Regions from separate parts of the Pseudomonas sp. C11 genome, predicted to be linked through region 2. Evidence: predicted binding sites of a transcription regulator. Region 2 holds the regulator's gene; the other holds the start of a gene.
The links. Region 2 encodes FliA, which starts transcription of late flagellar genes. Its sites were predicted from a motif close to CTAAAGTTTNNNNNNNNNNNGCCGNTAA; they were not measured.
Positions count from the first base shown of each region.

Region 1 (4,752 bases), on a different contig from region 2:
GCATCGGCCCGGTGTTCTCGGTGCCCAAGCTGCTCAAGGCGAAGGGCCTGAGCGTGGCCGACATCGATCTGTGGGAGCTCAACGAGGCGTTCGCTTCGCAATGCCTGTACTGCCGCGACAAACTGGAAATCGACAATGACAAATACAACGTCAATGGCGGCTCCATTTCCATCGGCCATCCCTTCGGCATGACCGGCTCACGCCAGGTCGGCCACCTGGTGCGTGAGCTGCAGCGCCGCGAGCTGCGTTACGGCATCGTCACCATGTGCGTGGGCGGCGGCATGGGCGCCACGGGGCTGTTCGAAGCCTACCGCTGAGGCAAACGGCAGGCATAAAAAAACCGGATCGAGGATCCGGTTTTTTGTGTTCGGGAGAATCAGACAGTGACGAAGTTCGCGGGGTAGGCGAGGCTGGCCTGGCTGCTTTGCACTTCGGCGATGGTCTCGCGAACCACCTGCTTGGCCAGGCAGGCGCACTTGCCGCACTGGCTGGCGATGCCGAGGCTACCGCGCACTTCACGGTAGCTGCAGCAACCTTCGTAGACCGCTTCGCGGATTTGGGTATCGGTGACACCTTCACAGAGGCAGACGTACATGGGCAAGGCTCGTCCAGGTGATTCTGTTTGATGGGTCGGATACTAATGTTAATGAGAATGCTTGTCAAAGATCTTTTGCGAATGATCGCGGCAGCCGACGAGCGGCATTACTCCGCTGCCCAGACATGAAAAAACCGGCATGAGCCGGTTTTTCATGTCCGCGAGAGAGGATGGGTTACTGATCGAACTCGTCCCAGCCACCCATTTCCTTCCAGCGGTTGACGATGCCGCAGAACAGCTCGGCAGTCTTCTCGGTGTCATAACGTGCCGAGTGCGCCTCTTTGCCATCAAACTCGATGCCGGCGGCCTGGCAGGCCTTGGCCAGCACGGTCTGGCCGTAGGCGAGGCCTGCGAGGGTGGCGGTGTCGAAGCTGGAGAAAGGGTGAAAAGGGTTGCGCTTGATGCCGCAACGCGCCACCGCGGCATTGAGGAAGCCCAGGTCGAAACTGCTGTTGTGCCCGACCAGGATCGCGCGCTTGCAGCCGGCGGATTTGATCGACTTGCGCAGGCCCTTGAAGATCTCGCCCAGGGCATGTTCCTCGCTCACCGCCATGCGCAGCGGGTGGTCGAGCTTGATGCCGGTGAACTCCAGCGCCGCCGCCTCGATATTGGCGCCCTCGAAGGGCTCGATGCGGAAGAAGTGGGTGTGATCCGGGTAGAGAAAGCCGCTCTCGTCCATGGCGATGGTGGTCGCGGCGATTTCCAGCAGGGCATCGGTGGCGCTGTTGAAACCGCCGGTCTCGACGTCCACGACGACCGGCAAGTAGCCGCGAAAGCGCGCCGCCATGGGCGTGCGCGGACCGGATGGCAGGCTCGGTTCGAGTTCGTCTTCGTAGTTGTCTTCGCTCACGCCTGACCCTCCAGCAGTTTCCAGCGCAGCGTTTCGCCGGCACGCAGCGGGATTACGCTGTTGTCGCCCAGCGGCAGGCTGGCCGGCACGCTCCATTCTTCACGTACCAGGGTGATGCTGTCCGTGTTGCGCGGCAGGCCATAGAAGTCCGGGCCATGGTGGCTGGCGAAGGCTTCCAGCTTGTCCAGTGCATTGCGCTGTTCGAGCGCCTCGGCGTACAGCTCGATGGCGGCATAGGCGGTGTAGCAGCCGGCGCAGCCGCAGGCGGCTTCCTTGGCGTGCTTGGCGTGTGGTGCCGAATCGGTGCCGAGGAAGAATTTGACGTTACCGCTGGTGGCGGCATCGAGCAGGGCTTCCTGGTGCACGTTGCGCTTGAGGATCGGCAGGCAATAGAAGTGCGGGCGAATACCACCGACCAGCATATGGTTGCGGTTGTACAGCAGATGATGGGCGGTGATGGTGGCGCCGACGTTGGCCGAGGCGGCCTCGACGAACTGCACCGCGTCACGGGTGGTGATGTGCTCGAACACCACTTTCAGCGTCGGGAAACGCTCTACCACACGGGTCAGGTGTTCGTCGATGAAGGTCTTCTCGCGGTCGAACACGTCGATCTCGGCGCGGGTCACTTCACCGTGTACCAGCAACAGCATGCCGACTTCGGCCATGGCTTCGAGCACCGGGAAGATCTTGTCGATGCTGGTGACGCCCGAGTCGGAGTTGGTGGTGGCGCCGGCCGGGTAGAGCTTGGCGGCATGCACGAAGCCGCTGGCCTTGGCTGCACGCACGTCTTCCGGGCTGGTGTTGTCGGTGAGGTAGAGCACCATCAGCGGCTCGAAGCGGCTGCCGGCCGGGCGCGCAGCGAGAATGCGCTGGCGATAGGCGTCGGCCTCGGCGGCGTTGCGTACCGGCGGTACCAGGTTGGGCATGATGATGGCGCGGCCGAAGGTGCGCGCGGCATCGCCGACGGTATGTGGCAGCACCGCGCCATCGCGCAGGTGGATGTGCCAGTCATCGGGACGCAGGAGAGTCAGGCGGTCGGACATGGAGGCTTCCAGGCGGGTAAAACGTGGCCGCATGGTAACTGAAAAGCGCCTGTTCGCGCTCGCGCCGACGCGACAATCGAACGCAGGGGGTCAAGTTTCCGCGCGCCTGACCGATACCCCTTGGGAATGCCGTGAACCGCCGTGGAGTCGACCGTGCGTGTGCCCAATTTGCTTCTGATCAGCCTGCTGGCTGGCATGCCTTTGTGCCTGCCGGCGCATGCCATCAGCTTCCAGACGCGGCTGGAAAAGGTCGAGTGGACGGTCGAGGGTGACAAGTTCGAGTGTCGCCTGAGCCAGCCGATCAGCAACTTCGGCAGTGGCGAGTTCGTGCGCCGCGCCGGTGAGCAGGTCACCTTCCGCCTCAAGGCGCGTGAGCACTGGCTCGGCAATGGTTCGGCGACCTTGTTGGCCGCTGCCGCGCCTTGGCAGCCGGGGCGTGGCGACATCAATCTGGGCTCGGTCAGCGTCGCCAGCGGCGAGGTACCGTTCAACAGCTCGCAGGAGCAGGGGGCGCGCTTGCTCGCCGGCTTGCTGGAGGGGCGCAGCCCGGTGGTGCGCCACCGCACCTTCAACGGCGGCGATAGACTGGAAGTGCGCCTGCTACCGGTGAAGTTTCACAAGGCCTACGACGATTACGAAGCCTGCACGGCCAAGTTGCTGCCAGTGAATTTCGATCAGATTCGCCTGGCGCAGATTGGTTTTCCCGGTGGTGGGATCGACCTCGACCCGATGGCCAAGGCCAAGCTCGACATCATCCTCGAGTTCGTCAAGGCCGACCCGAGCATCAACAGCTTCCAGATCGACGGTCATGCCGACAACAGCGGCAATCGTCTGACCAATCGCGATCTGTCGCGCCGCCGCGCGCTGGCGGTGCAGGAGTACCTCAAGGCCCATGGCATTCCCGTCGAGCAGATCAGCGTGCGCTTCCACGGTGAGCGCTATCCGCTGGTGCCGAACACCAGCGAGGCCAATCGCGCCAAGAACCGCCGGGTAACCTTGCGTCTGGATCGCATGCCGCCGGCCGAGGCGCCGCAGCAGAGCGCACCCGCCCCAACCCCGGTCGATCCGCCCGGTAGTCAGCCATCCTGAGCCTTCTGGGCGTCGCTTCGTCAACTCCGCCTGTCGCGCCCCTGTAAATTGAGTCGCTTGGTCAGTAGAATCACGGGTTTTACCGTACAACCCGTGGAGTGATGGCATGGCGGACGTCAAAAAGGTAGTTCTGGCCTATTCCGGTGGCCTGGACACCTCGGTGATCCTCAAGTGGCTGCAAGATACCTACAACTGTGAAGTGGTGACCTTCACCGCCGACCTCGGCCAGGGCGAAGAGGTCGAGCCGGCCCGCGCCAAGGCTCAGGCTATGGGCGTCAAGGAAATCTACATCGACGACCTGCGCGAAGAATTCGTGCGTGATTTCGTCTACCCGATGTTCCGCGCCAACACCATCTACGAAGGCGAGTACCTGCTGGGTACTTCCATCGCCCGTCCGCTGATCGCCAAGCGCCTGATCGAGATCGCCAACGAGACTGGCGCCGACGCCATCTCCCACGGCGCGACCGGCAAGGGTAACGACCAGGTGCGTTTCGAGCTGGGCGCCTACGCGCTCAAGCCAGGCGTCAAGGTCATCGCCCCGTGGCGCGAGTGGGATCTGCTGTCGCGCGAGAAGCTGATGGACTACGCCGAGAAGCACGCCATCCCGATCGAACGCCACGGCAAGAAGAAGTCGCCGTACTCCATGGACGCCAACCTGCTGCACATTTCCTATGAAGGCGGCGTGCTGGAAGACACCTGGACCGAGCACGAAGAAGACATGTGGCGTTGGACCAAGTCGCCGGAAGCGGCGCCGGACGTTCCGACCTACATCGAGCTGACCTACCGCGCGGGTGACATCGTTGCCATCGATGGCAAGGAAATGACCCCAGCTCAGGTGCTGGCCGAGTTGAACCGCATCGGTGGCGAGAACGGCATTGGCCGTCTGGACATCGTCGAGAACCGCTTCGTCGGCATGAAGTCCCGTGGCTGCTACGAGACCCCTGGTGGCACCATCATGCTCAAAGGTCACCGCGCCATCGAGTCGATCACCCTCGACCGCGAAGTGGCTCACCTGAAAGACGAGCTGATGCCGAAATACGCCAGCCTGATCTACAACGGTTTCTGGTGGAGCCCGGAGCGTCTGATGCTGCAACAGATGATCGACGCCTCCCAGGCCAGCGTGAACGGCGTGGTACGCCTGAAACTGTACAAGGGCAACGTCATCGTTACCGGCC
Region 1 is NZ_JAWIIP010000017.1:120,192-124,943, forward strand. Features, by position in the region: gene VC352_RS22455 (thiolase family protein) at 1-317, shown strand, start outside; gene VC352_RS22460 (bacterioferritin-associated ferredoxin) at 377-595, opposite strand; gene rnt (ribonuclease T) at 771-1,445, opposite strand; gene pyrC (dihydroorotase) at 1,442-2,488, opposite strand; gene VC352_RS22475 (flagellar protein MotY) at 2,642-3,577, shown strand; gene VC352_RS22480 (argininosuccinate synthase) at 3,684-4,752, shown strand, end outside.
Region 1: a site for FliA is predicted at 2,578-2,605, ahead of VC352_RS22475 (flagellar protein MotY). Genes of this name have one in related genera too.

Region 2 (4,752 bases):
ATCGCCAACGTCGCGCCAAAGAGTCAAGATCCCGCCGCCATGGTCGCAGCCGTTCGCGTGTCGCTGGCTCGCGCCATCGTGCAAAGCATCGTGGGACTAGAGCCGGAGCTGCCTGTGATCACCCTTGAACCAAGGTTGGAACAGATATTGCTGAACAGTCTGCAGAAGGCCGGTCAGGGTAGCGAGGATGGCATCCTCCTCGAACCAGGTATGGCCGAGAAGCTGCAACGTTCCCTGGTGGAAGCGGCGCAGCGCCAGGAAATGCTCGGCAAACCGGTGATCCTGCTGGTGGCCGGTCCGATCCGGGCGATGTTGTCGCGCTTCGCGCGGCTGGCGGTACCCAGCATGTACGTGCTGGCCTACCAGGAAATTCCGGACAACAAGCAGGTCACCATAGTCGCCACTGTGGGCCAGAACTGAGGTAAAGGGTCATGCAGGTCAAACGTTTCTTCGCTGCTGATATGCGGACCGCCATGAAACTGGTGCGTGACGAACTGGGCGCCGACGCGGCCATCATCGGCAATCGTCGCGTGGCCGGCGGTGTCGAGCTGACCGCCGCGCTCGACTATCAGGTGGCGCCGGCGCCGGTTCGACCGAATCCGGCTCTGGAGGCCGAGCTGCGCAAGACTCAGGCGCGCATCGCCAATGCTCAGGCGGAGCTGGCGACCCGTGCCGAACAGGACTCGTCGAAAGACCGTCAACTTTTCGCCAATGACTCGCTGGTGGCGCCGGAATTGCCGGCGACCCCGGTCAAGCCGCAGCGCCCCGTCGAGAAGCCGGTGGCTGCCGCGCCCAGTGTCGATCCGCGTGCGCTCGATGCCATGCGCTTCGAGCTGCACGGCCTGCGTGAGCTGATCGAAGTACAACTGGGCTCCATCGCCTGGGGGCAAATGCAGAGCCGTCGCCCGCAGCAGGCCAACCTGTGGCGCCGCTTGCAGCGTATGGGCCTGTCGGCCGAGCTGTCGCAGGCGTTGCTCGACCGCGTGGCAGGTGTCGCCGAGCCGCGTCAGGCCTGGCGCATGCTCCTGGCGCACCTGGCCCATGCGATCAAGACGCCCAAGGTCGAGCCGTTGGAAGAGGGCGGGGTGATTGCCCTGGTCGGCCCCGCCGGCATGGGCAAGACCACCACGCTGGCCAAGCTGGCCGCGCGTTACGTGCTTAAGTACGGTGCTCAGCAGGTCGCTCTGGTGAGTATGGACAGCTTCCGTATCGGCGCCCAGGAACAGCTCAAGACCCTGGGGCGCATCCTCGGCGTCTCGGTGACTCAGATCGATCCGGGGCAGTCGCTGCTGCAAGCCCTGGCGCCCCTGGCCAAGAAACGTGTCGTACTGATCGATACGGCGGGGTTGCCCGCCAACGATCCGGCCCTGCGTCTGCAGCTCGAAAGCCTGTCTGCGCGCGGCCTGAAAGCCAAGAATTATCTGGTGCTGGCCGCTACCAGTCAGAGACAGGTGCTCAAGGCGGCCTACCATAGTTACAAGCGTTGCGGCCTTTCCGGCTGCATACTGACCAAGCTGGACGAGGCCGTGAGCCTGGGTGAGGTTTTGGGTCTGGCTATAGGCCAGCATCTGCCGGTAGCCTATGTCACGGACGGGCCGCGGATTCCGGATGATCTGCACGTTCCGCGTAGCCACCAACTGGTCAGCCGCGCGGTGGGATTGCAGGCGCCGGAGGAGCCGAGCGAGGACGCCATGGCGCAATTGTTCGCCGGTCTCTATCAAGGAACCGCGCGGCGCGTCGGCTGAAGCGCTAAAGTGTTGCAAACCCTGCGTTTTTTGCAGGGGCGAACGGCCGGTTGGCCAAGTCGAAGTTAGACAAGGTATTGAGAGAACATGGGTATGCATCCCGTACAGGTGATCGCGGTAACCGGCGGCAAGGGCGGTGTCGGTAAGACCAACGTGTCGGTGAATCTGTCCATGGCCCTCGCCGATCTGGGGCGCCGGGTGATGTTGATGGACGCCGACCTTGGGCTCGCCAACGTCGATGTGCTGCTGGGGCTGAGCCCCAAGCGCACCCTGGCCGACGTGATCGCTGGTGAGTGCGACCTGCGTGACGTCCTGCTGCAGGGGCCGGGCGGTATCCGCATCGTGCCGGCCGCATCGGGCACGCAGAGCATGGTCAACCTTTCGCCCATGCAGCACGCCGGCCTGATCCAGGCATTCAGCGATATCAGCGAAAACCTCGACGTATTGGTGATCGACACTGCAGCCGGCATCGGCGATGCGGTCGTCAGCTTCGTGCGGGCGGCGCAGGAAATTCTCGTTGTGGTCTGCGACGAGCCGACCTCGATCACCGACGCCTACGCGCTGATCAAGCTGCTCAACCGCGACCATGGCATCAGCCGCTTCCGCGTGCTGGCCAACATGGCGCACAGCCCGCAGGAAGGTCGCAATCTCTTTGCTAAGCTGACCAAGGTGACGGATCGTTTTCTCGATGTCGCCCTGCAGTACGTCGGCGCGGTGCCCTACGACGAATGCGTACGCAAGGCGGTGCAGAAGCAGCGCGCCGTCTATGAAGCCTTCCCGCGCTCCAAATGCGCACTGGCGTTCAAGGCAATCGCTCAGAAGGTCGATACCTGGCCGCTGCCGGCCAACCCGCGCGGCCATCTGGAGTTCTTCGTCGAGCGCCTGGTGAAGCAACCGACAGCAGACTCGGCCGTATGACAGCAGCCTCTGGACTTCGTATGTACAACAAGGCTCGTGCGCAGGACTCCCAGCACCAGTTGATCGAGCGCTATGCGCCGCTGGTCAAGCGCATTGCCTATCACTTGCTGGCGCGTCTGCCAGCCAGCGTGCAGGTGGACGATCTGATTCAGGCCGGGATGATCGGCCTGCTCGAAGCCTCGCGCAAATACGACTCCAGCAAGGGTGCAAGCTTCGAAACATTCGCCGGTATTCGCATCCGCGGTGCCATGCTCGACGAGGTACGCAAGGGCGATTGGGCACCGCGTTCGGTGCACCGCAACAGCCGGATGGTCAGCGATGCGATACGTACCGTTGAAGCGAGAACGGGGCGTGACGCTAAAGATCACGAGGTTGCTGCCGAACTCCAATTGAGTCTGGAAGATTACTACGGCATTCTTGGCGACACTTTGGGCAGCCGCCTGTTCAGTTTCGACGACCTATTGCAGGACGGTGAACATGGCGGACTGCACGAAGACGCCGGGCACACCCACCTCGAACCTTCGCGGGATCTCGAAGATGAACGCTTTCAAGCGGCATTGGCCGAGGCCATTGCCGGCCTGCCGGAGCGCGAGCGTCTGGTGCTGGCGCTGTATTACGATGAAGAACTGAACCTGAAGGAAATCGGTGAAGTACTGGGGGTCAGCGAATCGCGCGTCAGTCAGTTGCACAGTCAGTGCGCGGCGCGTCTGCGTTCGCGGCTGAGTGAATGGCGCGCTGGCTGAGTCGCAGCGCACTCGCAGGCAGAAACGGTTTCACGATTAAAGGACGTAGTTGCAAACGCAATACGTTTGGGACTGTACGGAGGTCGACTTGGACAAGAACATGAAAATCCTCATCGTTGACGATTTTTCGACGATGCGACGGATCATCAAGAACCTCTTGCGAGACTTGGGTTTCACCAATACCGCCGAGGCCGATGACGGCACTTCAGCGTTGCCGATGCTGCAGAGCGGCAGCTTCGACTTTCTGGTCACCGACTGGAACATGCCCGGTATGACCGGCATCGACCTGCTGCGTGCGGTACGTGCGGATGAGCGCCTCAAGCACCTGCCGGTGCTGATGGTCACCGCCGAAGCCAAGCGTGACCAGATCATCGAAGCGGCTCAGGCCGGCGTGAATGGCTATGTGGTCAAGCCCTTCACTGCGCAGGTGCTGAAGGAAAAGATCGAGAAGATCTTCGAGCGGGTCAACGGCTGATGTCGGCCGCGAGGGTGCTATGGAACACGATGATTCCACATTGGGCGATCTTGAAACGTCCCTGAAAACCAATGCCCGCGAACTGGTCGATAGCCTCGAAAAAGGTAACTTCGGCAACGCGGTGCAACTGATCAATGAGCTCAACAAGGTTCGTGATCGTGGTTTGTATCACGAGGTCGGCAAGCTGACCCGTGAGCTGCACAACGCTATTGTCAATTTTCAGCTCGACCCGCGCATGCCTCATGCCAAGGAGCTGTCGCAGATATCCGACGCCACCGAGCGTCTGAACTACGTCGTCACCCAGACCGAGAAAGCGGCTAACCGCACCATGGATCTGGTGGAGCAGAGTGCACCACTGGTCAATGACCTGGCCGATGAGGCGCAGAGCCTCAGCGCCGAGTGGGGTCGTTTCATGCGCCGGGAAATCGGCGCAGAGGGTTTCCGTGAGCTGGCCAAACGCATCGAGCTGTTCCTTGCGCGTAGCGAGCGTGACAGCAGCAAGCTGTCCAACCACCTCAACGACATTCTGCTGGCGCAGGATTACCAGGATCTGACCGGTCAGGTGATCAAGCGGGTGACGCAGCTGGTCACCGAGGTGGAAAGCAACCTGCTTAAATTAGTCCTAATGGCCAGTTCGGTAGACCGCTTCGCGGGTATCGAACATGACCACGATGCATTGCGTGCCGAACAACAGCAGCAAAAATCGCCGTCGACGGGTGAAGGTCCGCAGATTCATGCCGATAAGCGTGATGACGTCGCCTCCAATCAGGACGATGTCGACGACCTGCTATCCAGTCTTGGATTCTAAGGAGCACCCCACATGAGCTTCGGCGCCGATGAAGAGATCCTCCAGGATTTCCTGGTAGAGGCC
Region 2 is NZ_JAWIIP010000002.1:139,119-143,870, reverse strand. Features, by position in the region: gene flhA (flagellar biosynthesis protein FlhA) at 1-420, shown strand, start outside; gene flhF (flagellar biosynthesis protein FlhF) at 432-1,745, shown strand; gene fleN (flagellar synthesis regulator FleN) at 1,833-2,663, shown strand; gene fliA (RNA polymerase sigma factor FliA) at 2,660-3,406, shown strand; gene VC352_RS03780 (chemotaxis response regulator CheY) at 3,507-3,881, shown strand; gene VC352_RS03775 (protein phosphatase CheZ) at 3,901-4,689, shown strand; gene VC352_RS03770 (chemotaxis protein CheA) at 4,702-4,752, shown strand, end outside.